Regions from separate parts of the Acidiplasma sp. genome, predicted to be linked through region 2. Evidence: riboswitches for the same ligand, from Rfam matches in the RefSeq annotation. Region 2 holds a riboswitch; each other region holds the start of a gene.

Region 1 (10,237 bases), on a different contig from region 2:
GATAGCGATTACAAACTTATCAGAAGGAATTATATCGCAGCCGGCGGGGATGAAATATTTTTATCATTTGAAAACTCCAGAAATGAGATTATTGGATATTTAAGGCTCAGGATCCCCTCTGAAATGGCACATAGAAAGGAGGTTCTGGGATCGTCCATCATAAGAGAAATAAAGGTTCTTGGTGATGTGGTGCCAATAGGTTCTGAAATAGAAACAAACTGGCAGCATCATGGTTTTGGCCAGAGGCTAATCAGGGAGGCCGAGAGAATAACACTTGAGGAATATGACAAAAAACGCATACTTGTAATAAGCGGAATTGGTGTCAGAAACTACTTCAGGAAGCTTGGTTATGAAAGGCTTGGCCCTTACATGGCAAAATCCCTGAATCACAACTAAAAATACATGCATTTAATATCCAGAATAAAACTAAAAAATGATTATTTATCAGGCATCATTATAATTCAGGATACATTCTCTTTTTATGGTTATTCCCAGTTTTTCCATTGTTTAAGATAATTTCCAGACTTTTCCATTAATATTTTTATATCCTCATCCGGTATTGTTGTGTATTTTCCATACATAATAGCATAGGACATAATTCTTGCAGTTTTTTCTAAAACCTCTGAGGCGGCCATTGCCCTTTCCATATCCTGGCCAACTGAAACCGCACCATGGTTTGCCATTATTGCCGCATTATTACTGCCAAGTGCATTGACAACGTTCTGTGCAAGCTCCTCTGTTCCGGTTAATGCATACCTTGCTATTTTTACCGATTTCCCGAGTATCATTGCAACGTCCTCAGTAATTGCCGGGATTTCCATGTTTATTACTGAAAATATGCTTGAGTATACGGCATGTGTATGTATTATAAAATTAACATCCGGCCTTTTCTTATATATTTCATAATGCATGAGCCTTTCACTTGATGGTTCAAGTGTACCCTCTATTTTTTTCCCATTTATGTCTGTTACAACTATATCTTCAGGCCTTAATTTTGAATAATTTGATCCACTAGGGGTAATGCATATATAATTACCAGAACGCATGCTTATATTCCCCCAGGATCCAACGGTAAAGCCGCTGGCATACATTCTTTTGCATGCATTTACAACATTTTCCTTGCATGATTCTAGCATTATTTGTGATTATTACAATATATAAAAATGTGATTAAATATAAATATATGGATGATATTAAACAATACTCATGCTGGTATCGTATATAATAGTTGGTGTACTTCTTTTATTGGTTGCAGTATACCTTATAATCTCAATATTAGAGGCTGAGAGGCTATGATCAGTATATACTCATTAATAGACAGTAACAGGGAAATTTCTGGGCTTTTAATTGTGTTTTTTTATATAATTATCGCCCTGTTTTTTGGCTACCTGATTTCGGGGTTTATCAGGAAAATTTATCTTGATCAGGAGGAAAAAACATGGATTTATCCGGTATCCGGGAGAATTGTAAATTTTTTTGAGCGATTTTTAAAAGAGGATAAGAACAGGCAGATGGATTTTAAGGAATACTTTTTAAATCTTCTTATCTTTAATTTTTTTGCAGGTCTCATTGGCATAATCTTTATTTATTTTCAGAATTATTTACCATATTCACATGCAAATAATCACATGACACTATCACTAATTGTTAATACAGTTGTCAGCTTTCTAACAAATACAAATCTTGAGCATTTTTCCAATCCATTTGATCTGAGCATACTTTCATGGACATTTGTAATAACCGGATTGATGTTTTTATCTGCAGGAACCGGTTTTGCAGCATCCATGGCATTTATACGTGCAATATTAAACGACAATGGAAAGCTGGGAAATTTTTATCATGATTTTTTGATATCCATATTTTATGTAATATTCCCGCTGACCATTCTTTTTACTGTTATTCTTGTACTTTCCGGTGTGCCTGAAACCCTGAGCAGTTATATAAATGTACTTCCAATTGGAAGCAACTCTGCGGTCAGGCTTCCACTTGGCCCTGTGGCAACCCTGGTTTCAATTAAGGGTGTTGGAACCAATGGCGGTGGCTTTTACGGTGCAAATGCCGCATATCCCCTTGGAAATCCAAACTGGTTTACAAACATAGTTGAGTATGTTTCGTTCATGCTTGTTCCACTTGGTTCGGTATTTTCATTAAGATTGATTTTTGATAAGAGATTTGGAAACATGGTCATTGGTGTTTTAACATTTATATTTGTTTTTACATCCGTTGTTGCATTTATTGCAGAATACACGGGAATACCGGCACAGTCAGCACTTGCACTGTATACCGGAAACATGGCAGGAAAGGATGTGTACCTTGGGCTCTCAGAATCAACTGTTTTTCAGGTCGGCGCTGTATTTACATCCACGGGTGCCTCCACAGGAGGAATTATAGACTACACCCCAATAGGCCTTATGTCATTGCTAACAAACCTTGTTTTAAATGATCCACTGGGCGGTATTGGCACCGGAATTATCAATATATTTACATACATAATATTCACAGTGTTTATCACATCCTTAATGGTTGGAAAGCTTCCGGAATTAATGAACATAAGAATAGGTTCAAAGGAGATGAAGTATTCAACATTGTCACTGATAACACATCCGCTTATAATTTTAATACCACTTGGAATTACATTAATTATTCCAGCGGTAATGCACACATTTTACAATGGATTTTCATCAAATATTTCAGATCTATTGTATGAGTTTTCAAGCTCAGCATCAAATAACGGTTCAGAGGCGGGTGGATTTCTTACAAACTCGCCATATTTTAATTACCTTGATTCCTTAATAATGCTCCTTGGAAGGTATTTAATAATGGGCATACAGCTGCTGCTGGCACAGCAGTTTGCATTTAAGAAGCCCAAGATGATATATGAAAAATCAACAATAGATACCGGATCATTCTCATTTGGATTCATGCTTCTTGCTGTAATTATAATGGTTGGCCTGCTGTCATACATACCTGTCTTCTCACTTGGAACATTGTATGACTGGGCAAGGGATTTTAACTTTCTGGTGATTCCATGAACATTAGGGAAATTGTAATAAATTCACTTAAGGGTTTTGACCCACGTAATGAAATTAAGAACCCTGTAATGTTTATAACAGAAATAGCCTTTGTGCTATCAATATTTATAGCAGCATTTCCATCATCGTTTAATGTGCCATCATCAGGTGTATACATGGACTTTTATATTTCTGTCACGGTCTTATTATTTTTAACAGTGTTCTTCTCAAATTTAAGCACGTCATTATCTGAAAGCCAGAGCAAGGCCATAACAGAATCACTTGAAAAAATGAAGGTTTCCACAAAGGCAAATTTACTCAAGGATGGAAAAATAGAGATTGTTGAATCCGATAAATTAAGAAAGGGCGATATAGTTTTAGTAAGAAAGAATGAAATTATTCCGGCCGATGGTGAGGTAATAAAGGGCTCAGGATATGTTAATGAGTCAAATATAACCGGTGAATCCAGACCGGTCCTTAAACTGGTTGGAGACTCTGTCACAGGTTCAACAATGCTTGTAACAGATGAAATCACGGTTAGGGTCAATGTAAATCCCGGGGAATCATTTATAGACAGCATGATAAATATGGTAAAGAATTCTGTAAGGGAGAGAACACCAAATGAAATAGCATTATCCATATTTTTATCCGGGGTTACATTAATATTCCTAATAGTTGTTGCATCAATATTTTCAATATCAAATTACAGTGGTGTGAGGCCAAACATTGATATTTTAATAGTTTTATTAATAGCATTAATACCAACAACCATAGGCGGCCTGCTTCCTGCAATAGGCATAGCTGCAATAAACAAGGTGTCACAGTACAATATTATAGCGAAGAGTGGAAAGGCGGTGGAAAATGCAGGGGATATTGACACAATAATACTTGATAAGACCGGAACCATTACAATGGGTGAGAGGGAGGCTGTAAAGTTTTATCCAAATATGAACGTTGATGAGAGGGATGTTGCCCGGGCAGCACTGATGTCGTCATTAAATGATGAGACAATAGAGGGGATATCAATAGTCAGGCTGGCAAGATCAGAAAATATAGATGTTAATGATGATGAAATTAAGGATTATGAATTCATACCATTTTCATCAGAGACCGGTTTCAGCGGCATAAGGAAGGGTGATCATTACATCTATAAAGGCTCCTTAAGGTCATTATCAGAAAAACTCAATCTGCAGGATCAGTACATAAATGGAATATGCAAGCAGATATCATTAAAGGGTGGCACCGCCATTCCCGTGGCATCAGATGGAAAATTCCTTGGCGTTATAGAATTAAATGATATATTAAAACCAGGAATTAAGGATAGAATAAATGACCTTCATAAAATGAACATTGAAACAGTGATGCTCACCGGTGATGATGAGGTTACAGCTGCATATTTTGCACGTGAGGCCGGTATAGACGATTTTATTGCCAACAGCAAGCCGCAGGATAAGTACAACAGGGTTGTCATGGAAAAGGAAAGGGAAAGAATGGTGGCAATGATAGGTGATGGGACAAACGATGCGCCGGCTCTGTCAAAGGCAGATGTTGCCATGGCCATGAATACCGGCACACAGGCTGCAAAGGATGCTGCAAACATGATAGATCTGGACTCCACGCCAACAAAACTTATTGATGTAATCTTCCTTGGAAAGCAGATTTTAATTACAAGGGGATCACTTACAACATTCAGCATTGCCAATGACATATCAAAATACTTTGTAATAATACCTGCAATGTTTTACATGTTTCCTGAGCTTGGATTCCTGAACATACTTGATCTTACAGACCCGCTCAGGGCCATTACAGCGGCGCTTATATTCAACACAATAATCATTGTAATACTGGTTCCACTTGCATTAAGGGGTGTTAAGTATTCGCCATCAAGTGCATCAGACCTGCTGAAAAGAAACATAATAATATACGGCTTTGGTGGCATTGTCTTTCCCTTTATTGTTATATACATAATTTATTTATTGTTAAGTTTAGGAGGCATAGCATGGTAAAATTAAGAATTATAAAGGCATTTGCGCTTGCCATATTAATAATGTTTGTGGCCGGTTTTGCATTCCCGGCTGTAACATCATTAATAACGGAAAGCACACTTCCATACTATTCAAATGGGCATCCAGTGAAATACGATGGAAAAATAGTTGATTCATATCTTTTGACAGAGGCATTCAATGAGTCATATTTCTTCCAGCCAAGGCCATCTGCAGTGAATGATAACATTTCATCCAGCGGATCGTACTCAACATCATTAAGCAATAAAACAACACTTGAATTAAGTGAAAAATATCTAAAGGAATTTGAGGAAAGGAACCATGTCAATGCATCACAGATACCTTATGCCATGATCACATATTCCGGATCCGGTGTTGGCTATGCAATTCCATTAAAGGGTGCAACGCTTCAGGTTCACAGAATTGCGGTCAGCATCAGCAATTTAAGCGGTGGCAATTTAAGTATTTCTTCAATAGAATCATTCCTAAATGGCATAATAAATAAGGATAAGCAGAGGAACTTCCCGGTATTTGGAACATACTATGTAAACGTTGTGCAGCTCAACATGCAGATACTAAATTACCTGAAACAGAACAATATTTATGTGAATGTTCATTGATTATTTTTTTATTAATAATGTATCAACCCTCTGATCCTTTGATATATACTTTATATCAGAATTTATTCTTATTCTCTCATTTGCCGGTGACCTTGCACCAATAACAACGCAGTCAGGGTCCTCGTTAAGTATAATCGAATCTATCTCTGTTTTTATTCCAGATTTTTCTCCCGATTTTTCTATTTTAATATCTATACCATTTTTTGCTATATCTCCTATGCCATCAAAGAGGTTTTTAAATCCATGTGTTCTCCTTTTATCGTATTTTCTTAAATCAAAAATAATTATTTTTGCATGGTTAATCTTTGCAAGCTCAATACCAAAATACACTGCAGCCCTGGTGTTTATGGACTCTGCAACAGGCAAAAGTATTTTTTTATACGGGTATTCACGCTCGCTTATGCTTAGCAGTGCCACCGGTATATCTATGTTTTTAAGTATGTAATCACCAATGGACCCAAAAATAGAACCTGAAAGCATTGCCCTTTTATGTGTGGCCATTAAAAGCATGTCGTAATAATGCGATGACGCCTCCTTTAATAGCCCGGACCTTACATTATCGCTTGTGGTTATTTTTGGTATTACCTTCAGGCCACGCCTTTTTCCATCCTTATATGCATTTGTTACAAGTGTAACACTGTTTGACCATTCTATGCTATCATTTTTTTCCCTTACTGTTATTGCTGTAATCTCAGAGTTATTATACTCAGCAATATCATATGACATCTTAAGCGCCTTAATGGAATTTATACCCCTAAACATAGGTACCAGTATATGATCTGTTTTCAAAAAATATGATCTGGATGCCTCAAACATAATCTATTATATGTTATGCGCATATAATAATTTCTATTAATATGTGTGTAAAAATGACAATGATTAACACATATAATAAATTATTATATGAATATATTAATTAATATATATAAATTGTGAGTGTTTATCTCAGGTACAGAATTTTGATAATGTTGGAATTTCATAAAATCAAATGATATTTTTTACAACACAAAACTATAAATAATTGTTTTCATTTTAAATTGTAAGGGGAGCCATTAAATTGGCTGAGAGGATTGGGATCGACCCTTGGAACCTGATCCGGGTAATGCCGGCGGAGGGATGTTATGTATGAGGATGCTGGTTATAATGATATAAGGAAAAGTTTGGATTATCACCATTGGAATAAACATGATTCACTCATACTGACAACAATGATATCAACATTTTTTATATGGGGCGTTGTCTTAAGCATAGCACCTTTAATAACAACATGGCCTTTTATACCAAAATATTTTGATGAATACATTATATTATCATCACCATCAGGACTGCTATCAGGAAACTTTCTTTTGGGATATATTTCTGACAGGTACGGCAGGAAAAAATTATTTCTCTTAACAGTATTTTTAACATCTGCCGGTCTTCTTGCCATTGCACTCATTAAAAATCCCTACCTTATAATATTATCTGTTTTTACTGCAGAATTTGGGCTTGGAGGGGATGAAACAATATCATTATCATATTTATCAGAGCTTATACCCCTGAAATACCGTGGGGCGGTGCTGGTTGAAACATCAAATGTGGCAAATGTTTCCATAGTTGTTATGGCTGCAATTTTTTTATTTATACCAGACTCTGTTTATGCTGATAAACTATCTCTTCTAATAATTGCAATTTCAGGATTTTTTATATCATTAATCGCAAGGCTAAAATTAAAAGAGAGCATACGTTGGGATTATTTAAATAAAAATACAGAAAAACAGAGGGTTAAAATTAATTTTTCAAACTCCATAAAATTTTTATCATTATCATTCATAGCAATAACCATTGTTGTTGGCTTTGCCTTTTCAAGCCTTGTTCTTGGCCCATTTGAATTTCCGCAGTACTCATCTCTTATAATATTTGGCTCAACACTTGGCGGGACATTAACCGGTTTAATAGGTGGAATTTACATCGGTAAATCCAGAAGAAAAATTGTATCACTGCTGGGCTATACCGGCATGTTTATTATATGGATTTTGCTTTTAATCTTCATAAAATTTGTTCTGTCAAACATATATATACTTATATTTATGATAGCTGTAAGCGGCATATTCGGCGAGCTTGGCTGGGCATCAAGGGAGATGCTGGAGCCTGAAAACTTTGAAACGCTGCACCGCGGCACCGGCATTGGTAGCGTAAGGACTGTTGGATACTTTATATACATAATTTCAGTGTTTTTGCTTGTTAATAAATCAATTTATTTTTACCTTTATTACCTTTTAATAATATACCTAATAGGTTTCATCGGGTCTGTGCTTTATTACAAATATGGCAGGGAAACAAGAAAAAGCAGTGTTCTTTAAATCCATATTTTTATTTTAACAGTATTTATATATCCAATCAAATTTATTAATATGAATACAATATTTAAATGTGTTATGCATTGGAATAAGCAATAAAAAGATAGTGGGATACCCAAATATAATGAATCTACTTAAATCTGGTGTTGAATCATTATTTTTAATAGATTTTGATGCAATTCATAAAAGGGTTTTAAACCTGGAAATATACGAAAAACTATCCAAATTTTTTGACCTCACCGTTATGAACTATCCGCAGACAGAGGAGGATCTAATGGATACAATAATCAGCGGGGCCACATATGTTATAATAAACAATAATCTAACATATAAAAGGATACAGAGCTTTTTATCATACACGCAGAACATTGGAATTAACTATGATTACAACGATACATGTGTTTTTTTCAGCCAGAACGGCGGAAATATATACCTGACAAATAAACAGGTAATGCTTCCATATAAGCTTGCCTTTAACTACGGCCCATTTAATCTGCCAAATTCCATAAAACTTGAAAATTACCCATCCTCATTCATTTAATCTTTAATCTGGGAATCATTTTTGTTATTTTAAATATTATTTTTGGAATACTTTAGATATTATTAAACAATTAGGATGCAATGAATCTAAATGTGGATATAGGAATTAAAATTTCGAATCCCTTTATCCTGGCCTCCGGAATTCTGGATGAAAACGGCTACACCATGAAAAGAATTCTAGAAAATGGTGCGGCCGCGGTGGTTACAAAGTCCATCGGAACATCTGAAAGGCAGGGATACAATCCTCCAATTATATATGAAAATGACCCTGTATTTTTAAATGCTGTTGGCCTTTCAAACCCCGGCATAGACAATTTTAAAGATGAGGTAAAAATAGCCCTTGAATCCGGAAGGCCTGTAATAGGAAGCATTTTTGGAAAGGACGCCCCTGAATTTTCAGAACTTGCCAAAAAAATGGAGTCATACGGTGTTTCTGCCATAGAATTAAATTTATCATGCCCGCATGTAAACGGCTATGGCATGGAGGTTGGATCAGATCCTGACCTTGTCTATGAAATAGTATCTGAGGTTAAGTCAAGAGTAAAAATACCGGTTTTTTCAAAGCTGAGCCCAAACACATCAAATATACTCGAGGAGGCAAAGGCTGCTGAAAAATCAGATGCGCTTGTATTAATAAACACATTAAAGGGCATGGAAATAGATATAGCATCGAAAAAACCTGTTCTTAGCAATGTATACGGTGGTTTATCCGGAAAATGCATTAAGCCTGTTGGAATAAGATACGTTTATGAGGTAAAAAAGGAGACCGGAAAGACAGTTATAGGCGTTGGTGGCATAGAAAATGTTAATGATGCCATAGAATACATTATGGCCGGTGCATCTGCAGTTCAGATCGGAACTGCAATTTACAGGCATGGAATAAAAATATTTAATGAACTGAACTCTGGATTAATAGAATACATGGATAAAAACGGAATAAGTAATATTAATGATATGATAGGGGTGGCCATAGCATGAATTATTCCATAGTTTACAGCAATGTAAGGATTAATGAAAGCACGCATTCATTGAGATTTTTCATGGAATCTCCAGTACATCCGGGCCAGTTTATTATGATCTGGGCACCGGGGATAGGTGAAATACCCATATCCTTTTCATCTGTAAATAATCCGGTTGAAATTACCGTAAAAATTTATGGAGAACCATCAAAATATATTGCAAACCTCATGCCGGGAGAAAAAATTTTTTATCGCGGGCCATATGGAAGGCCATTCACCGGTGTAACTGGAAAAAAGCTAATTATAGGTGCAGGAACAGGAATTGCACCGTTAATGCCACTTGTTGATAACATGACCTCAGCAATATTATCCGCAAAAACAAAAAATGATCTGATATTTACAGACAGAATTAAAAATTTATATGTTGTAACAGACGATGGAACACTTGGAATAAAAGGTTTCGCGGTTGATGCACTTAAACAAATGGATATAAACGAATTCGATATGATATATGTATGCGGCCCGGAGATAATGATGAAATCCGTTTATGATTATTTATTAAACAAAACAGACAGGGTAGAATTCTCACTGGAGCGTCCAATGAAGTGCGGTATAGGCATATGCGATTCATGCTCAATCAACGGCATTCAGGTATGCAGGGACGGCCCTGTATTTTCAATTAAAGATTTAAAAAATATGGATGAATTTGGCAGAACAAGGCTTTCATTTTCCGGAAAAAGGATTTATCTTTAAAATTGTTTATAT
Region 2 (10,237 bases):
CTGTTGTTACTGCAATATATTTATCTCCGGTTTTTATTATTCCAACATCAACACCCATTTTTGGCTTAACTATTGCATTTTTATCATCATAGCCGGTCCTGTTTATTATGTATTTCTCAAAAAAATTCATATCTATTTTGCCAAGCATTTTAAATCACACTCATATCCTTTGTTTCCCTTCCATATATATAATATATTATGGAGCCCAAAAAGCCTATTAAATATATTATAAGCAAATAATACAAATAAAAATAAATTGTTTTGTTTGCAAGCAGAAATACAGATATTATATAAACTGAATATCCAACCATTCTTACACCTCCTATTCCCATTCCACGGTATGATGTTTCAAAGTTTTCCGGTTCAAGCATTTCCCTTGATGCCCAGCCAAATTCACCAAAAATACCGCTTATTGATATCATTATTATTAAATATAATATATTTGATAATATAAATTTAAGAAATATTAAAACAATTAACCATACAATAAACATTCCCGTGTATCCTATTAATGAAACAATCTTTCTTCTTGATTTACCCATATAAAAACCGCCTATTATACCTGTTATTGTACCACCAATTGTTGATCCGAATATTATTAATGATGAATATTTAGGAAATTCATATGGGCCGAGAACAAGGCTTGAAAATGCAAATCCAACAACTATTGTTATTGCAATAAATGATAATGATATAAAATTAATTATCTTTTTAAAATTTATTTTAATTTTTTCCTTTATATTGTGCTTTTTTAAATAGTCCCAGCGTATGCTTTCACTTAGTTTTAATCTTGTAATGAATGATATTATAAAACCCAAAATTGCTATTGTAAACAATGAAAATTTATCTATGTAAACCGATGATGGTATAAATAAAAATATTGCTGCCATTATTACTATTGATATGTTTGCAACATTTGAGGTCTCTATTAAAACAACACCACGGTACTTCAACGGTAACAATTCACTTAAATATGCAAGTGATATTGTTTCATCGCCGCCAAGGCCGAATTCAGATATAAAAATAAAAAAAATCATAAGATAAGGATTTTTTAGCAATGATATTCCTATTAATCCAAAGGATGTTAAAATAACCGTAAATAAAAATAATTTTTTTCTTCCAGATTTGTCAGAAATATATCCAAGGAAAAAATTGCCTAATAAAAGACCCGCAGGCGATGAAAATATTATATAAACATCAAAATATTTTGGTATAAATGGCCATGTTGTTATTAATGGTGCTATGCTTAAAACAACACCCCAGACAAAAAATGTTGAGATCATTGTTATTAATATTAATGTATCGTTATAACCCCACCTATGGCTATCAATATCCCTTCTTAGCTCTGAATACTTTGCATAATAATCCATTATATCCCTCCGCCGGCATTGCCCGGATCAGGTTCCATGGGTCGATCCCTATCCTCTCAGCCAATTTAATGGCTCCCCAATAACTATACTATTATTTAATATAAAAATATTTTGTTCAGACTATTAATTTCAGATAATAACCTGCTATGGTAACTATTATTCCAACAAAAACCATTATTGTTATCCAGAATGGTGCCCTTCCTGCTGTTGTTTTGCTTATAAATAGGCCAAGAATTGCAAGCGATATATATGATAATGCCAATGGTATTATTACATTATTTTCTATTATTAATGGCGATGACAATGGTATTAATGCACCAAGAAAACCAAAAACTGCTGCAATCAATGCACCTATAAGTGATTCCATGAATATTCCAGATCCTAAATGCCCCTTTAAAAGATAATCTGTTGATTTTAAATTTAGCTGCACTGCTGTTCTATGTAATTCCTCATTCAAACCGCATACTGTGCAATAAAATAGCTAAATGTTCCTGCAAAGGATGAACCAAAGGATATCTTAAATGCCTCATATAAATTTATATGCGTGCTTCCTATTATGCCACCTGATGCGAGTATTAATGCTGTTATAATACCGTCGGATAATCCTATGCTTATTGGAAACAAATATTTTTTAATCATTTTATTAAATGCTTGCCGGTGACAACCTCATCTATTGAATGTATTGCACAGCCCATGTCCTCAATTATTTTTATTAGATAATTATAATAGGGTGTCTCGCTTTTCCAGAATAGTCAGACAAACATCTAACATTATTAACAGAATTAGAATACTGGGATATGCCGCGGAAGCATATCCCATTGATAATGGAAATCATAGATAATATTATTCCGCTTGATGACAGGAAGAGGAAGTATACGGATATAGACAGATCCTTAAGATCCTCATCCTGCTGCAGATATTCGGAATATCGTACAGATCCTCCAGCATGTTTCTCCTTAATCATGAAGAATACCTTGCCATGATGGGGATTCGTGAGATACCATCGTTTCAGACCTTATCAGTGAGATCTCGTAAGTTCGATCTGCATGCGATAAACCAGGAGATCGCATTCCTCTATTCCATGGAGGAATGCGCAGCCATGGATTCCTTCATGATACATACATGCAAATATTCAACTGCAATGAGGAGAAGGGTATGGGGTAATTACAGGGATCCGTACAGTGGATGGTCAAAGACAACCAAGGGATGGTCCTATGGAAGAAAATGCCATATGGCACTTGACGTTGATACGCTCATCATCATGGAATGGATCGTCACCAAGGGAAACATACATGATTCAAAACTTTCACATAGGATGGTCGATTCTGTTAGAAACTTTTCGTATATACTTGCAGATTCTGCATACGATACATCTGAGATATACGATTACATATTCGAGAGCACCCATTCCACTCCAGTGATCGATACCAATAGTAGGAGAGGCATCGTACAGGGGAGATTATCTGTAAACCGAAGAATAGGCATAGATCTCAGGAAAAAATACTCGCCGCTTCATTCCCTCCATTGGGAGATAGAGCGTACATTCTCCATCCTTGAGGGTATAATGTATATGGAGAATATATGGTATGTCAAGAATAGGGATTATGACACTGCGGTTGGATTGAAGGTAATCGCATACAACCTCATGATCATATCGAACATAAAGACAGGGAATAGACCAAGGGAGATGATGAAAATCGTCGTTTGCTAAAACATGAGACGCCCTAAAAAATAAATTTAAATCACATGAAAAGGCTGCAGTTACAGATAAAAGGTTTATTTATTTATATAATATAGATGATTATTTGGATTCATCCATGAAATATTTACCTTTAAATGAAATAAAAGGCTTTTCACAGGAGAATGTAAGAAAAAGCTACATAAATATTTCATTATTTTTTATTTTTCTGGGCATATTATTTCTTTTGTTTCTTCGCAATGGAATGATAAGTTTGCTGCTTTTTATAACAGCCACATTATTTATAATTTTTAGTAAAAAATATGTTAATATAATAATATTAACAGGAAATAACATAACATACCCATATAAATTAAAATTTAACAATGCAAATCCTGATGAAATAGGCAATTTTATTTTTAATGCATCGGTTATTATCGATAATTTAAAAAGCAAATAAGTTTTATTTATAGTATTTTTCCATTAAATAGTCCTCATTATCCTCATCTGTTATTTCAAAGCCATGTTTTTTATAAAATGATATGGCCATGGAATTTAATTTATTCACGTATAATATTAATTTTTCAATTTTTTCATTCCTAATAATTTCCTCAGCTGTTTTAAGCAATTTTGTGCCGTAGCATTTTTTAATATAATCAGGCATTAAATAAAACCTTAGTATAATTTTATTTATTTTATCTATTTCAATAAATCCTGTTAATAAATTATTATCAAAAAGACCGTAAAATAGTATTTTATTATTAATTGATTTTTCTATATCATTTTTTATATTATCTAATGCATAATATTTATTAATCCAGTAATCAATGTATTCATCGGTGTATATATTTTTATATGCATATTTCCACGACATTTCGGCAACGTTCCTTACAGCGCATTCATCTCCAATTTTTAATGGCGAAATATTCATTATATTATAATTATTAAATAATATATAATTTTATTATTATTTAACTATAATAAGTATGAATTCCTTATTTTAATGCATGTGCCATTGTTAGAAGTATTTTATAAATACATCAAAAAAATTATTTAATTTGTTTATATAATTACATTAAAAATTATTTAGGTCTGTATCCCTGATAAATTTTTCATATGTCATTGGTTCATTGACATATCTGTATAAAGATGTATTTTCTTTATAATAATCGAGTCCAAGCATGTAAAACTGCTCTCTTGTTAATAATCCCCTTTTTTCAAGGCTTCCAAGCACAGGTTTAAAAATTATGGGGGATACCTCTCTCACAGGCTTTAATCCCAATTTAAGCCTTACAGTATTAAACATATCAGCAAATGTTACCCTTTCCCTTGTACATACATTAATAATCCCTGATTTATCCAGTGAATTCTTAAGCACGGTAATCATATCATTTATATAAACCGGTGCCATATTTCCACTCCTCGGCAGGAATGGTACCTTCTGTTTTGCCGCTTCTATAAGCATCTTTGTAAATTTATCTCCATTTCCGTACATTGTTGATGGTCTTATTATAAGAGAGTTTTTTAATGTGGCGGCATTATCCTCTGCCAGTCTTTTATATCTAAAATAATCTGTATTTCCCTTATCAGCGTTTATTGCTGAAATGTATACTATTTTCTGGTTTTTACGGTATTTATTTACAGCCTTTACAATATTCTTCATGCCATTTAATGACAATTCTTCATGTTTTTCTTCCTTTTCTATAAGCACATCAACTGCATGAACTATTACATCATAATTTTCAATCGCCTTTTCAACATCGTCATAATTTCTAATATCGCCTTTTATATAGGTTATGCCCAGCTTATCCAGTTTTTCAGACGGATTTCTAGAAAAATAGGCCTTTTCATCTGCATCAAGCTGCTGGATGATATTGCTTCCGACAAAACCAGATCCACCAATTACAAGTAATTTCATACACCTTTATCTTGCAGAAATATAAAAATATTTTATAAAATAGGAAAATTATTCCAATATTTATAATATTCCTTTGAAAATTTTGGGAAATCAATTTTTTAAAGTGTATAAATAAAAATTTTAAATATTATACAAACTGCATGCATTAATTATATATATCTTTTGTTTATATATCTTTTTATGCAGGATTTCTCAAATAATGACCGTGATGTTTTTTTGATAAAAACAGAAAAAATGATAGACCGCGGGGCTTTAATGTCAAGGTACAGTAGAACAGTTAATTTGGATATAAGATCAGTTTATGAAAAAGAATTTAAAAATAATCCAGAAAAGGCAATAGATTTTTATAAGAAAATCTTCCTCGATTATGGGGATGAATCAATATCTGAGCTTATAACTGCACAGATGGGCATACAGAATGTTTCAAATATTTTATCAAAAATTATAGAAGAATCAAGAATAGGCCTGTCATATCTTGAAAAATCATCAAGATATGTTAAATATAATAAAAAGGTTAATGGCCATTACCTTTTTCTGGATGCCGATGGTGCAGGCATAAAAAAGTATGAAAATGAATACAATGAATTATGCAATGAACTTTTTGATTTTTACTCTAAATCATACGATGATATGATTAAAATATACTCGGAAATGTATCCAATAGAGAAATTTAATTTTGAAATTGGCGGAAAAGTTTATAATTATTCAGAGATAAAAAATATTGATGATGATTCAGTAACAAAGGCGTATAAGTCATCATTAAGATCATCTGTACTGGATGAGATTAGACTAGTTCTGCCGGCATCAACACTTACGAATATTGGTGTATCTGGTAATGGTAGGGCATTTATAGCATTAATAGAGCGTCTTGGTGAGTATAAAACCAAGGAGAGCCTAAAATATGCGGATTTAATTTATAATGAATTAAAAAATGAAATGCCGGAGATCATAGATGACGCCACATCAAAACATGGCATTGAACAGATAGAGTATAATATGTCCCGTGATCTTATAGGTTACAGGGAACAGCAGAACTTTGGATCAATAAATACCGTTTCACTCCTTGATTATGAGGATGAGGAAAATGCAATAAATAAGGCCTTAAAACTTATGGTTTACCGCTATTATGGAGATTACAATAGCATTGATTTAACAAAGGAGGAAAAGGAAAGGCTATTAAATAATCTCATTTCAATAAGAAAAAACAGGAGGCATAAAATTGGGCGTCCATTTGAGGCAATAAATTATCTATTTCAGGTTAATACAAATTATGGTGCATTCAGGGAGCTGCAGAGGCACAGGTTTATGTCAATTGTCAGAAAACCACTAAGCGTTTATTATGGATATGATATACCGGAAACAATAAATAAAACAGAAGACCTAAAAAATGATTATGTAACATTAATGGAAAAAGCTAGAAATTTATATCTTGATATAAAAGAAAAAAATGGCCCCGATCTGGCCCAGTACATTGTTCCGTATGCATATAGATACCCTGTGGCATTTAATATCAATCTTAATGAACTCACATATTTCATTGAATTAAGGTCAAATGCACAGGTGCACCCTGATCTTAGAACAGTTGCACTGAAAATGTATAATGAGGTTAAAAGGGTACATCCACAGCTTTCAAGGTTAATAAAATTCGTCGATGAGTCGGATTATAAGCTTGGTCGGCTGCCGGCAGAGTTCAAAAAAGAAACAAAGAAAAAAGAAATTCAATAAATATATTTAATTTGCCTCCTCATTATTGTAATTAACCGGTTCTTTATTATATGATTCAATATCCTCTGCGGTGAGTGGTCTTGCCACATCCTCAAGAGATTTTTTCTCTGCCTTTACACCAAGGAAAATCTCCACAATTCCTGATATAACCATTAGAGATGCCCCAAGCAAATATCCCATAGATAGGCTGAATGGAGATTTTGAGGCAATTAATATACCAAACAGCGAGGGTGCAAGCACACCACCTATACCCGTACCTATTGAATAAAACACGGCTATGGCCATTGCCCTCATTTCAACAGGAAAAACCTCACTTACTGTTAAATATGCTGATGATGCCCCTGCAGAGGCAAAAAAGAAGATAATTGACCAGAGCAGTGTTTGTGTTACTGCATTTAAAACTCCTATGTAAAATAAATACGCTGTTAGCATTAATAGGGCCCCTGAGAAAATGTATGTGAATGATATCATCAGCTTTCTACCCCTTGTATCAAAAAGTTTTCCAAGCACCAGAGGGCCAACAAAGTTTCCAACTGCAAATGGTATTATGAAATAGCCTATCTCATCAGACGGTATACCATAGAACACCTTAAGCACAAGAGCATACGTAAAAAATATTGCATTGTAAAGGAATGCCTGACCGGCCATTAATGATAAACCAAGTACAGTCCTTTTGGGATATTTTTTAAATAACGTATCCACAATTTCCTTGGCCCTTATTCTCCTCTGTGGTTTTATGGTTATATATCTTGAAACTTGTTCAAGGTCCTTTCCTGTGCTTTTTGATACTGTATCCTCAATATTTGTGGTAATTTCTCTGGCCTCATCAAGTTTACCATGCATTAACAGCCATCTTGGCGATTCAGGAACATAGCGCCTTATTAATAGAACGGCTATTGCCAGTATGGCACCTATTGCGAATGATAATCTCCATCCCAAATTTATAGGAAATATGCTTGTATTTAGTAAATAAAGAGAGCCTATGGAACCCACTATGGTGCCAACCCACCAGCTCCCATTGATTGCAAGGTCTATTCTCCCACGATATTTTGATGGCATTAGTTCATCTATTGCCGAATTTATTGCAGCATATTCCCCACCAATACCAAGGCCTGTAATAAATCTAAACAGGAAAAACGATGGAAAATTAAATGAAAATGCAGTAAAAACAGTGCCAAGGATGTAAACGCTTAATGTTACCATAAATAATTTTTTCCGTCCATGTATGTCTGTTAACTCGGCAAAAAATACAGAGCCTATAACAGCACCAATTAAATAGGCAGTGGCAACGAATCCCACCTCTGCAGAGGTAAAATCAAGAGTTTTTGGGCTTATCAGTACCGAACCTATAACGCCCACCATTGTGACCTCAAGGCCATCCAGAATCCATGTAAAACCCAAGGCTATAACCACAAGAACATGCCATCTGCTAAAAGGTAATCTATCTAATCTGAAAGGTATTCTGCTTTTTAGTTCATTCTTTTGTATATCCTGCTGCATAATATTTTAATAATGTTTGTTTATATAAGAATTTTGCCATAATATACTACTAAATAAATTAATTATTATAATAAATAACCATTATAAATGTTATCTTATTAAATATAGAAAATATTATAACATTAAAAGTAAATAAATTTATATTATGATTTAATAGGGAATACAATATGCGTATTAGATCTAAAAAATATACTTGTCTATAGCTATTACCACATTCTTGATAAGCCATTGATATACTTTTACATCTTCCATGGAAAAGTTTATTAATTATAAAATATTAGCCAATTAATTGTTTGCATTTGAAATTTTGTTTACATTATTATAATATTTCAAAAAGCCATTTTAAATCTACAGCAAAATAATTATATCTATTTACTGGATAATATAAAATTTTAATAAAAGGTAAAAAATAAATAGAGGTATATATTAAACATTTTTATGAAAAGGCCATTCATTAAATTTTCCAACAGATACCTGTTATAGATTTTTACGCAGGCCAAGGCCTTATATTATATTTGAAAAATACGAGATTCCACCTTCTCAGGTTTACATAGAATGGAATAATTTAACTTAAAACCATATTATTATATGTATATATAAATACAAGATAACAAAATGAACTTTTTCAAGTGCAGATTGTATGATTTTAGAGATTCTGCCTGATTCATTAGTTCATTCATATAATGATATGGAATGTTAAAAAATTATTTGTGTCGATAATTTCCATTATAATAGATATAAATAATAAGAATATAGAAGAATATTATGTTGAAAAATAGATTCTGTTTTTAATTACATCACACAAGCTGAGATATTATGGATTAAGCATAAAAACCATGGCATTTTTCTTAAATTTCCATGAAAGCGCAATAGGAAGTAAAATAGATGGGCTATTTAAAACCTGTTAGGATGGAATTTTACCACTAATAAGCTTATTAAGTATAACCCGTTTTAATCCTTCTGTATTGACAGTTGTAAAAATTGATTATTCATCCACAAATTACTTTTCAATAATTCAAAGAATTCTTAAGAAGCGTTTTCTTCTATTCAAAGAAACTAAATATTTTATTAATATCTTTTTTATTATGATTCTCTAGGTGAACTTGACAGTTTAATAGAAGCCTTCAATAAAGAATTTTCAAATTTTTTTTATATTTATACGATTTAAGATGGGATTTAATTTTAAATTAATGAGACGGTTAAAAAGGCATCCAAAATTATAATAAGTGATATATAAAAATAATTTTATTAGTTTTTATTATTTTCTACTTATAATAAATCTTTTAATATATATGTAAGATAAAGCAATGATGGCTAATGGATAAAAAGAAAATTTATATAATTTTATCGGTAATTGTCGCAATAATAGTGATTAGCGTTGTTTCTGCTGAACTTGAATATGAGCATTTTGGTTTCCCATCAAGCTCCTCTATATCTTCAGATATTGGTCATCAGATAAACTCTAGGGTCACGTTAACATATACAAATTCATTCAATATTTCTTCCCAGCCAGGTATCCCTTCTAATGTTACGAAAGCAGAGTATGTTATCTACAGTTATGGATATTATTCAACAAGCTCCAGTGGGTCAAAAATTCCGCATTATGATCGGGTTATTATTGAACAATTCTATTTTAAAAATGCAACTGATGCAAGATTATCCTATAGATCACTTTATAATGGAGAATTAGCCTGTTATAGGTCAAATACAGGCCATAACCTTACAAGCTCAAATATAACCTCTATAGGGATAATCAGTAATAGCACATCATTTTCTGGGTTTAAGTACTCGGTATTTCCATCCAACAATGGCAATTTAACTGCACAGGGATTCGGCTACAGAAATAACCTGTTTTTCCTTGTAACTTGGAACAGCAGGATAAACTACAGTGATGCAAAGAAAATTGTTAATTCAACTATTTCATCAATGATGGGCTTATAATTTTATAATATTTTTTATTTTAAATTTTATAAAAGAACATCTCCCATTGCAACATTAAGCATTTTATTAATTAGCTTTCCAAGGAATTCCAGGGTATAATCATCT
Region 3 (10,237 bases), on a different contig from region 2:
TCTCCAGCCTTGTCAAATTTCCTGTTCAGAATTAACCATCTGGGTGATTCCGGCATTTTCACCCTGATTATTAGTGCAATTATCGCGGGTATAATGGCAAGTCCCAGTATAATTCTCCAGTCAACAGTATGGGCCAATGCTGGTATTTCCAGAAATATAATCATTGCAACCAGAAAGGACAGAAATATCCCGAGTATTATCATATACTGCTGCATGGCACCTGACCTGCCCCTCCTAGATTTTGGTGTGAATTCACTTATGTAAGCTGTTGCAACGGCAGAATCAGCACCTATGGCAAAACCAACGACGGTTCTGGCAATCATGAGCATAACAACGTTTATGGTGATAATTGATAAAAATATACCAAGAGCATAAACAGCTATATCTGCAATTAAGAAAAACTTCCTGCCATACCTGTCTGTAAGAAATGCTGCGGTAATTGCACCTATGGCAGCGCCAAGCAGCGCCCCCGAGGCTATGTATCCAACAACAAAGGCAGAGGCGTGTGGATTATAATAGGGTATATAAATTAATACAGATCCTATATCTGATTGATCATAGCCATACAGAAAACCACCAAGGGTTGCCATTAGCACAAGGCTTAAATAGAAACTTTTTAGTTCTGGATTCTCTTTATCTAAATCATGTAGCAAATTTTTCATAAAAATCTTTATATACAATCTATATTTAAATATTACTTTACAATGTGTATTTTCAAGTTGTTTGTATAAAAATATTTATAAATATATTAATATAATAAATAAACCTTATATTATTCGAACAAAAACTTTAAATTATTTACTTGAAAGATACGATATAAAAATTACATCTTTTGAGACATCAATATTTTTTTATTTATAGAGAACTGTATAATTAAGAATATTATTAAAATTATGGTGAACATAATTGTTGATACTACTGCCAGCTTTAAAAGCCCAGATACTGTATCCTCAAGAGCCTGAAAATATCCAAATAATACATAAAATAACATGCCATTGATGCTTATCCTGTATTTATTAAATTTTATGAAAATTCCAATAACCGCCATAATTATTAATGAGGCAGCAAACCATCCGGCAAAATTTGATAAGGGAACGCCAAAATATATGCCGGGTTTTATCCAGTGCCATAAATGCAGTGAAAACCGTGGATCGAATGATAGGTCCAATATAACCATTAAAAATGGTACCGAATACAGTCTAAAATTACCTGCAATTCCTGCAAAATAAATAATTGAAACCCAAAAAAGAGGTATTGCATATGGAACTCCATATATCCTGGGCCCAAGCAATGATGTATAATAGTATCTTCCAAAGGGATAACCCGAATTAACTCCTATTATTTCTATTAATAATGATGTAAAGTAACCCAAAAAAATAAATTTAATTGTGTTTTTTGAACCAAGATAATTTAATGAATGGTAAATATATATAAATATAAAAATGATTTCATATATAATTGCAAGTTCATAAATATGGGAATACTCGTATATTAAAAGCATAATAATGCCGAAAATTAGATATGTATATACAGCCTTCCAGCATCTTTCCATTATTTTATAATGGCAGAATAGAATTTTAATATTTTTTTAATTCAATATTTAAATCATAATATTTTTATAAAAATATATTCTAAGGTGTTTAAATGAATCTATCATATTTAATAATTATAATATTCGTTTTATTTATAGCCATAAGAAGAATGTATTCCGGCTTAAATGGCAGAAAATTCAGGGCATCAAGGATTTTTTCCCTACCATTAATTTATGCAATTTTGCTTCTATTCTCACTTGAGGGAATTTATTCAAATTTAGATTACACAATTCTTGTTCTTGTCCTAATATTTCCAGGAATACTATTTGGCCTGAGGCTTGGAGATAACATTGAATTTTTTTATAGAAATAACAGATTGTATTATAAAAGGTCGCAGGCAATAATGGCATTCTGGCTTGCATCATTTATTGCCAGAATATTTCTTTTCCTGTTATATCCATTAAATATCCTTGCAGGATTTATTATCGATTTAATACTGGCATTTACACTTGGACTTATAATAGGCGAATCATTAACATTGTACAGCAGGTACCGGGAATTTTTAAATTCAAACAGGGATTTAAATGGGGGGCAATAATTTTTTTAAAACCATCCCCTGGGAGGCCATTTTATTGGATTAAAAATTAACAATTTTAAATAAATAATTACTCACAATCATTTGAATATAAAGGTATTTCCTAAATATTAAATATTACATGCATATACAGTTATGAAAGTGATAATATGCACGTTGTAAAAGTTGGTGGCTCAATACTTAAGGGCAGTGATGATCTGGCCCTTATAAGAAACAAAATAGAGGCCTGTGAAAAATGCATTATTGTCACTTCCGCCATGCGGAACGTGACGAATAATCTAATAGAAGCTATTAATACAAGGAACACAGGTATTATTGACACAATTTTTACAAGGCATATGGAGCTTATGAATAACTTCTATGATAAAGATTCATATTTCAATTTATTAGCATTTAAGAATGATGTGCTTAACAATCTCTTGCGTCCTGATACGCCTGAAAACCGTGATTTAATCCTGTCATACGGAGAAAAAATGGCCGTTATGGTATTATATTCATATCTAAAGCACCACGGCCTTGATGTTGATTATTATATAGAGCCATTTATAGTAACAGATGATAATTTTGGTGATGCCTCATGTCTTTATAAATATACGGAGGAAAATTTAAAAAACATGGAGTTTAAACATAAAATAACTATAGTACCTGGATTTACCGGAAAAACCCTTTCAGGAAAGGTTACAACCCTTGGCCGGGGTGGCAGTGATTACACTGCTGTATTGCTTGGCAGATTTCTACATTGCAGTGTCAGATTAATAACTGATGTTCCAGGCATAATGACATATGACCCCAAGGTCTTTCCCGACGCAAGAACATTGCCAGAGGTGTCAATTAAAGAGGCCATAAAAATGTCCTATGTGGGGGTTAAAAATTTTAATTATAAAACATTCAGTCCTGCAATAGATTCAGATATAGAGATAACAATAGAAAGCCTTTATGAGGAGGGTAAAACAGTAATAACACATAATGAAATAAAAACAATAAAATGCATAGCATTAACAGGTACATACGGGAATAAAAATATGCTGGTATTTATAGGCCATGGCCTTTCTGAGGTTGACACAAGCTCGCAGATATTAAATGCCATAGGTAAAACCCATTTATATCACCTTGACGACACATCATTATCAGTAATAATGGATGAGGATCTTGAGAAAAATAAAAGATATCTTTCAGAGGTTCCATTATGGACAAAATAAAGGTATCAATACTTGGATCAACCGGTGTTGTTGGTCAGAAAATGTTAAGAATACTTGAAAATCACCCATACATAGATGTTGTTAACCTCTCGGCATCAAGATCAAAGATCGGAAAAAAATATTCAGAATCAGTGGCATGGGTTGAACCCGGGGATATACCAGAAAGGTTCAGGGATATGAAAATGGTTTCAACAGACCCGGAGGACCATAAAAATGTGGATTATGTTTTATCAGCACTCCCGCCTGAGGTTGCAGAGGATATAGAGATAAAATTGATAAAAAACGGAATTAATGTAATATCAAATGCGTCTCCATTTAGAATGGCAGAGAACATACCATTAATTAATCCTGAATTAAATTATCAGCATCTGGAACTGCTTGAAAAAATGGATACAAAATTTGTGAAAAACCCAAACTGCACATCCACTATAATGTCCATGCCCATGGTTGAGGTTTTAAGGCATGATTACAAAAAAATTACACTGTCGACACTTCAGGCAGTCAGCGGTGCCGGATTCACCGGCCTTTCATATATGTCCATAGATGATAATATAATACCGTATATACATGGGGAGGAGGAAAAAATACCTGCAGAAATATCAAAAATGTTTGGCTTTGTAAGCAATAATAAAATAATAAACAGGGAACTTAACATGTATGTAACATCTGTTAGGGTGCCTGTTAAGGTTGGGCATATGGGCATAATGAATATTGAATTTAACGATGATATTGATATTGAAAACTTTAAAAATTCATTAAGGAATTTCACACCACTAAAAAAATTTAAAAATCTTTACACTGCACCCAAAAACCCTGTTATTATACATGATGAGGAAAACAGGCCGCAGCATAAGATGGATCTAAGCAATGGTATGGAAATACATGTTGGCAGGCTGGAATATAAAAATAAAAACCTGCGCATGGTAATACTCGGTGATAATCTTGTCAGGGGTGCAGCAGGTATAACGGTGCTCACACTTGAAACAATGAATGAAATGGGTGTTGCATAAAATTTAATAAAAATTTTATAAATAATTTAATAATTCTCCAAGGTTATTTATCACAGCAAAGGCATTTTCATTTAATATTTTATCATCAGAATTAATTGAAAGAAATCTATCAGTGGAGACAAGCATTGAGTAATCACCGGCAGAATCACCAACTGACAAAGTTTCCTTTTTATCTATTCCACTGGCCCTTATAATTTTATTTATAACTATATCCTTTCTGTCCGGGATTACACTAATCCTTCCGGCAGGGATTATATATCCATTATCATCAGTTAGTATTTCATTTGCATATATATAATTAATTCCATATTTTGCCCCTATTTTTTCAGCAAGCCATGAAATTCCACCGGACACTATTGCTGTTTTTACAGACATCTTCCTTAAGGATGACATTACATTGTCAAAGCAATTCCTTATTTTTATCTCATCAAGTATGTTTATTATGGTCGATTTTTTAATTTTACCAAACTTTGCCATCCACATTTTAATATCCAGCTCGAAGAACTCATCATATGAAATTTTTCCATCCATGTACATTTTATAATTCTGGGAATTGTCAACACCAAGCCTGGAATGCACATAATGCCAGCTGCTCTTCTCCCTTGTAATCACACCATCCATATCAAAAAATACCATTTTTGTTTTCATACTAATATGTCCTTGAAAACATTGATAATTTTCCATCCCTTCCGCATACTATGCATTTTCCTGATGTTTTATCATTGTAAATATTGCCAAGTGCAGCCTTTTCGGTAAGCGCCTCTATCTTATCAGAGCATTCTTTTGATCCGCACCAGTAGGCCCTAACCATATATTCATTTTTCATGTCATCAATGGATTTTGCCATGTGGATGTTATCATTAAAAAATTTTAATGAATGACTCTTAATATCATCATTTACTGTTTTAAGATAATTTTCAACATCCCTAAGGTTCTGTCTTGATATCTTAATCTTCTTCTTCTGTGTTCTAAGTGATAATGTTATCATATTTTCATTATATTCCCTGCTGCCAATCTCAATTCTTAGTGGAACGCCCTTCATTTCCCAATCATTATACTTGTATCCAGGTGTATAATCGCGTTCATCAATATCAACCCTGTAACCCATATTCTTCAGGTCATCCATTATTGTTCTGGAGTATTCAAGGATTTTATCATATATTTCACCGGGAATTGGCACTATAATTATCTGAACAGGTGCAATCCTGTATGGAAGTATTAAACCCTTATCGTCACCGTGAATTCCAATAACTGCTGCAAGCAATCTTTCACTAAGTCCGAACGTTGTCTGTGAAACATATTTAAGATCGCCATTCTCATCAAGATATTTAATATTGTAATTTCTGGCAAAGTTTTCGCCATACTCGTGAATTGTGCCAACCTGCAAGGACCTGTATCCCGGCATTGGCGTATCAAAGGCTATTGAATATTTTGCACCGGGAAATTTATCCCATTCAGGCCTTACATCCAGTGAATATTCAAGGCATAGTTCTGATGCAATTTTTTTCCATATATCAAGATATTCATTCATCTGTTTTTCAGCATCATTATAATCTTTATGCGCGGTATGTGCCTCATAAAAATGTATTTCCCTGACACGTATAAATGCCCTTGTGTGCTTTGTTTCATACCTGTAAACACTAACTATCTGATAAATTTTAAATGGCAAATCAGTATGTGACCTTATCCATAAAGGAAACATTGTATACATTGCGGATTCACTGGTTGGTCTCAGGGCCAGATCCACATCAAGTGTGTCCTTACCACCCTTTGTAACCCAGTAAATTTCATTTTCAAATCCCTTAACATGCTCGAATTCAACCTCAAGCTGCTTTCTGGATATAAGTACTGGAAAGCTTACCTCCTGGAATTTTTTTTCATCTGAATATTTTCTAATGATATCATCAATTAAATGCATTATTTTTAGCCCATAGGGCATCCATATATTCATTCCCTTAATTTCATACCTTTTATCGGTAAGCCCGGCGAGCTCAATAATTTCATTGTACCATTCACTGAAATTCTCTTTTTTGTTTTCCATTTTACCTGTTATAATTTATGATTATATATTGTTTTTGTGCAGTTTTAATCCTGTTATTATAAAAATGGTAAATAAAAAATATTTATGTTAATAATTTATATCAACATTCTTTGTTTCTATGCCATGCACATACCACGTTGCCGCACCTACAGCACCAAGACCCCAGAGGAATACATTCAGGAGTATAAACTGTGAAAGGCTGAAGGAACTTGTGGCATAAACAAGAATTGGATAAACAATCATTGGGCCAAGCCTTACCGTGCCTATAAAGGTTCCGCGCATTTTTGTTGGAAATAATTCAGGTTCAAGGGTGGTTCTGGAAGCCCATCCAAACTCGCTCATCATCATATTTATGAACAGTAACGGAAAGAATACATATAAATTCCTAAGATATGGCACAAGGATGTATATTAAAACTGTGCTTGCAAAGCCAATAGAATATGAGTAAAGTGTAAAAAATTTCCTTCCAGATGAAATCAGTGGTGCTGCTATAAATCCGGCTGCAGAGGCACCAACAAGTGCAACAAAAATAATCATGTTATCGGTGTATGCCCCCGGGAATTCATATGGGCCAATAATATACGCCATAAGTCCAAATGTGGTATATTGGGATATTGCAATGGATAATAGAACAAAAAAGCTTAACCTGTAGGATGGTTTTTTCTGTTTTATCCCTTCAGTATCTATATAAAGCTCCGATTTCTGCATTTCGGATTCCCTTTCCATGCCACGGGATTCAAGCCATTTATATGATTCTGGAAGCCTTATTCTTGCGAAAACCATTATTATTATTAAGACTGCTGCGGAGCTTAATAAAATAATCCTGTCATATAAAGTATTTGAGGTTATCAGGAACATACCCGCAATTAATGCGCTTCCAATATTGTCAAAATCAGCTATTATTGTAAGCCATTTGGCACGTTGTGATACAGGGGAATCCTCAGATATAAGGGATAATGAAGGTATTTCCTCACCACCAACTCCAAACTCGGCTATCATTAAACCTATGGCAAGTGGAATAAATGTATAGCTTAATGAAATTATTACTATTCCAGCACTGTATAGTACCATTGTTATTATGAATATTTTTTTCCTTCCAAGTATGTCCGACAGAATCCCCATTAAGAAGTTGCCGAATGGAACAAATATTGGCCCAATCAAAAGCACGAATACCTTAAGCGATTTTGGAAGAACACCAATGATTGACCCTGAGGCTGCCAGTGGTCCTAATGTGCCGACAATCCCCCAAAATGTTAACCCAGACGAGCTGGAAAGAAGCATGTATTTCTGCTTCTGGGTTAACATAAATTCCACCATTTTTTAAAATACACAACCATAGCCATCTCCCTCCGCCGGTTCTGACCGGATCAGGTTCCACGGGTCGATCCCAATCCTCTCAGCCAATTTAATGGCTCCCCGGTAAAAAATAAATATATATATAATATATAAATGTTTCCAATATTAATTAATTATGCCATACCCCTTAATTCAGGGATTTTAAAATTGTAATTATTTTTTATTGAAAAATTCATTAATTTTTTTTCTTGTCTCTCCAGACGAAAATAGGAGGCCAAATAATGATGCCTCGTAATCCATGTCAATGTTAATTGAATTCATAAATGATTTATTTACAGCCCTTTTTGCAAATATAACAGTTTCTATAGGTTTTTTGGCAATCATGCTGGCAATCCTTAACGCCTCATTGTGTGCATCATCTGATATAATGTCAACAAGGCCAAAATTATAAGCTGTCTGTGCATCTATTTTCTCTCCGGTCAGTATCATGTAAAGTGCCCGGTTTCTGCCTATGACATGGGGAAGTATTACATTGCCACCGGCACCTGCGTTTACACCGATGTTTATTTCAGGCTGGCCCAGCTGGGCATTTTTACTGCACACCCTTATATCAGTGGATAATGAAAGTTCAAGGCCGCCACCAAGCACATAGCCATTTAAAACAGATATAACAGGAACATTATAATCTCTAAAATAAAATGCAAGTTCGTTTAATTTTCTATGGAAGGAATATGCATCAATTGGGTTTAAATCCCTGAACTGTTTTATATCTGCACCAGCTGAAAAATTCCTTTTACCCTCAATTATAACACACCTTGCGGTATCCTTTACCTCCTCCATGGCATTTTTTATATCATTGACCATGTCCAAGGTAAGGGTATTAAGCTTTTCCTCACGTTTAAAATAAATTATGGAAACATCGCCTGATACCAAATCTATGTTGTTATACATGAATATTTATAGCAAGAGTTACTTATATATTTTTTTATCAGGTCAATAAAAATGCATATTAACCAGATATTAATAATCGCATGTGGATTGCAGTAAAACGGCTATTGTATGTGCATCAATAAGCGGTATTAGGGTTGCAGATATAATTAATAATCACATGCATGCTAACGTTTATGTTCCATGCAGGTTAAAATATCCTGGGGATTTTCATTGTTATGATGATATTAAAAAGGAAATAAAATCCATATTCAATAATTATGATTGCATTATTATGGTTATGGCACTTGGTGCTGCCATAAGAATTATTGCGCCATTTTTAAGGAGTAAGTTTAACGATCCAAGAATCATATCTGTGGATGATAATGGAAAATTTTCAATCAGCATGATATCCGGACATCGCGGCGCAAATGACCTTGCATTATATGTTTCCGGCCTGCTTGGAGGTGAGGCAGTAATTACAACAGCATCAGAGATTTCCGGTGTAATGTCTCCGGAGGTTATTGCATATAAATACGGAATGAAAATAATGAATAAATCAAGAATTAAATATGTAACCTCTGAAATAATAAATAATGGCGGTTTTAGGCTAATAAACAGAACAGGCATCCATATAAACATTTCTGGGTCTGGGGGGAAAAATTACGGGATTATAATCACATATATTAAGGAGAAAAGCACAAATTTTGTCGTTATGGTTCCAAAAGTTCTTGTAATAGGAATAGGCTTCTCAACGTATGCAAATTTTAATTCACTTAAGGACCATATTAAATTTGTTTTTAAGCAAAAAGGATTTTATATTTCATCGGTTTATGCCATTGCAACAATAGATATAAAGTCAGATAACGATGATATTAAAAAAATTGCAAAATGGCTTAATGCCAGAATTTTCTTCTTTGATAATAATACATTAAATAAATATTCTTCCTACAGGTCTGAAACAGTTTATAAGTATACCGGTGCCTATTCTGTTGCCAATGCCGCCGCAAGGGCGGCATCAAATAATGGCAATGAGATTATACGTGCAGAAAAGTTTAAGGATGCTGTAATATCGGTGTTTGAATATGAAAATAAATAGCATTATTGTGGCTGCACCATCCAGTGGGTCTGGTAAAACAACCGTTTCAATGGGATTAATATACGCACTTAAAAAACTGGGATACAGCGTAAAGGCATTTAAAATTGGCCCGGATTATATTGATTCCGGATACCAGTCATTTGTTTCAGGAAATCCATCAGATAATCTGGATTCATGGATGGGATCAAGATCCATTGTAAGGGACATTTTTTTCAGGAAATCACAGGGTTATGATATTTCCATAATAGAGGGCGTCATGGGGCTCTATGATGGCAAGGATTATAATTCAATACGTGGCAGCACAGCCGAAATAGCTTCAATACTAAAAATTCCTGTTATTATTGTTATAGATATATCATCAATGGCCAGAACTGCAGCGTCAATCATAAACGGACTTAAATCCCAGGCCAGGGGTTTCAGGATAGCCGGGGTAATCTTAAACAGGGCGGGAAGTGATTATCACTGCTTAATTGTTAAAAAGGCAATAGAGTCATTATCAAATGTAAAGGTTCTTGGATGTATTAAAAAAAATAATGAT

The links. Region 2 has a riboswitch for thiamine pyrophosphate ahead of QXW15_RS03730 (MFS transporter). Riboswitches for the same ligand answer to the same signal wherever they lie in the genome.
Region 1: linked by a shared signal. The riboswitch ahead of QXW15_RS02100 (MFS transporter) and the one ahead of QXW15_RS03730 (MFS transporter) in region 2 are both predicted to bind thiamine pyrophosphate.
Region 3: linked by a shared signal. The riboswitch ahead of QXW15_RS05350 (MFS transporter) and the one ahead of QXW15_RS03730 (MFS transporter) in region 2 are both predicted to bind thiamine pyrophosphate.

The regions. Positions count from the first base shown of each region.
Region 1 is NZ_JAVYSZ010000003.1:21,188-31,424, forward strand. Features, by position in the region: gene QXW15_RS02070 (tRNA uridine(34) 5-carboxymethylaminomethyl modification radical SAM/GNAT enzyme Elp3) at 1-396, shown strand, start outside; gene QXW15_RS02075 (class II aldolase/adducin family protein) at 486-1,136, opposite strand; gene QXW15_RS02080 (potassium-transporting ATPase subunit KdpA) at 1,293-3,032, shown strand; gene kdpB (potassium-transporting ATPase subunit KdpB) at 3,029-5,017, shown strand; gene QXW15_RS02090 (potassium-transporting ATPase subunit C) at 5,011-5,634, shown strand; gene QXW15_RS02095 (universal stress protein) at 5,635-6,450, opposite strand; TPP riboswitch at 6,667-6,768, shown strand; gene QXW15_RS02100 (MFS transporter) at 6,756-7,976, shown strand; gene QXW15_RS02105 (hypothetical protein) at 8,098-8,514, shown strand; gene QXW15_RS02110 (dihydroorotate dehydrogenase) at 8,595-9,491, shown strand; gene QXW15_RS02115 (dihydroorotate dehydrogenase electron transfer subunit) at 9,488-10,225, shown strand.
Region 2 is NZ_JAVYSZ010000006.1:49,363-59,599, forward strand. Features, by position in the region: gene QXW15_RS03725 (AIR synthase family protein) at 1-148, opposite strand, end outside; gene QXW15_RS03730 (MFS transporter) at 150-1,370, opposite strand; TPP riboswitch at 1,357-1,459, opposite strand; gene QXW15_RS03735 (hypothetical protein) at 1,486-1,827, opposite strand; gene QXW15_RS03740 (hypothetical protein) at 1,824-2,009, opposite strand; gene QXW15_RS03745 (DUF211 domain-containing protein) at 2,006-2,083, opposite strand; gene QXW15_RS03750 (transposase) at 2,317-3,081, shown strand; gene QXW15_RS03755 (hypothetical protein) at 3,176-3,508, shown strand; gene QXW15_RS03760 (GNAT family N-acetyltransferase) at 3,512-3,979, opposite strand; gene QXW15_RS03765 (NAD(P)H-binding protein) at 4,124-4,966, opposite strand; gene QXW15_RS03770 (FAD-dependent thymidylate synthase) at 5,147-6,691, shown strand; gene QXW15_RS03775 (MFS transporter) at 6,698-8,191, opposite strand; gene QXW15_RS03780 (hypothetical protein) at 9,509-10,132, shown strand; gene QXW15_RS03785 (DUF1940 domain-containing protein) at 10,159-10,237, opposite strand, start outside.
Region 3 is NZ_JAVYSZ010000011.1:5,736-15,972, reverse strand. Features, by position in the region: gene QXW15_RS05385 (MFS transporter) at 1-662, opposite strand, end outside; gene QXW15_RS05380 (carotenoid biosynthesis protein) at 824-1,552, opposite strand; gene QXW15_RS05375 (hypothetical protein) at 1,645-2,130, shown strand; gene QXW15_RS05370 (aspartate kinase) at 2,277-3,326, shown strand; gene asd (aspartate-semialdehyde dehydrogenase) at 3,311-4,336, shown strand; gene QXW15_RS05360 (HAD-IB family phosphatase) at 4,352-4,984, opposite strand; gene proS (proline--tRNA ligase) at 4,986-6,377, opposite strand; gene QXW15_RS05350 (MFS transporter) at 6,465-7,682, opposite strand; TPP riboswitch at 7,705-7,806, opposite strand; gene QXW15_RS05345 (enoyl-CoA hydratase/isomerase family protein) at 7,887-8,624, opposite strand; gene QXW15_RS05340 (cobalt-precorrin 5A hydrolase) at 8,707-9,699, shown strand; gene QXW15_RS05335 (cobyrinate a,c-diamide synthase) at 9,686-10,237, shown strand, end outside.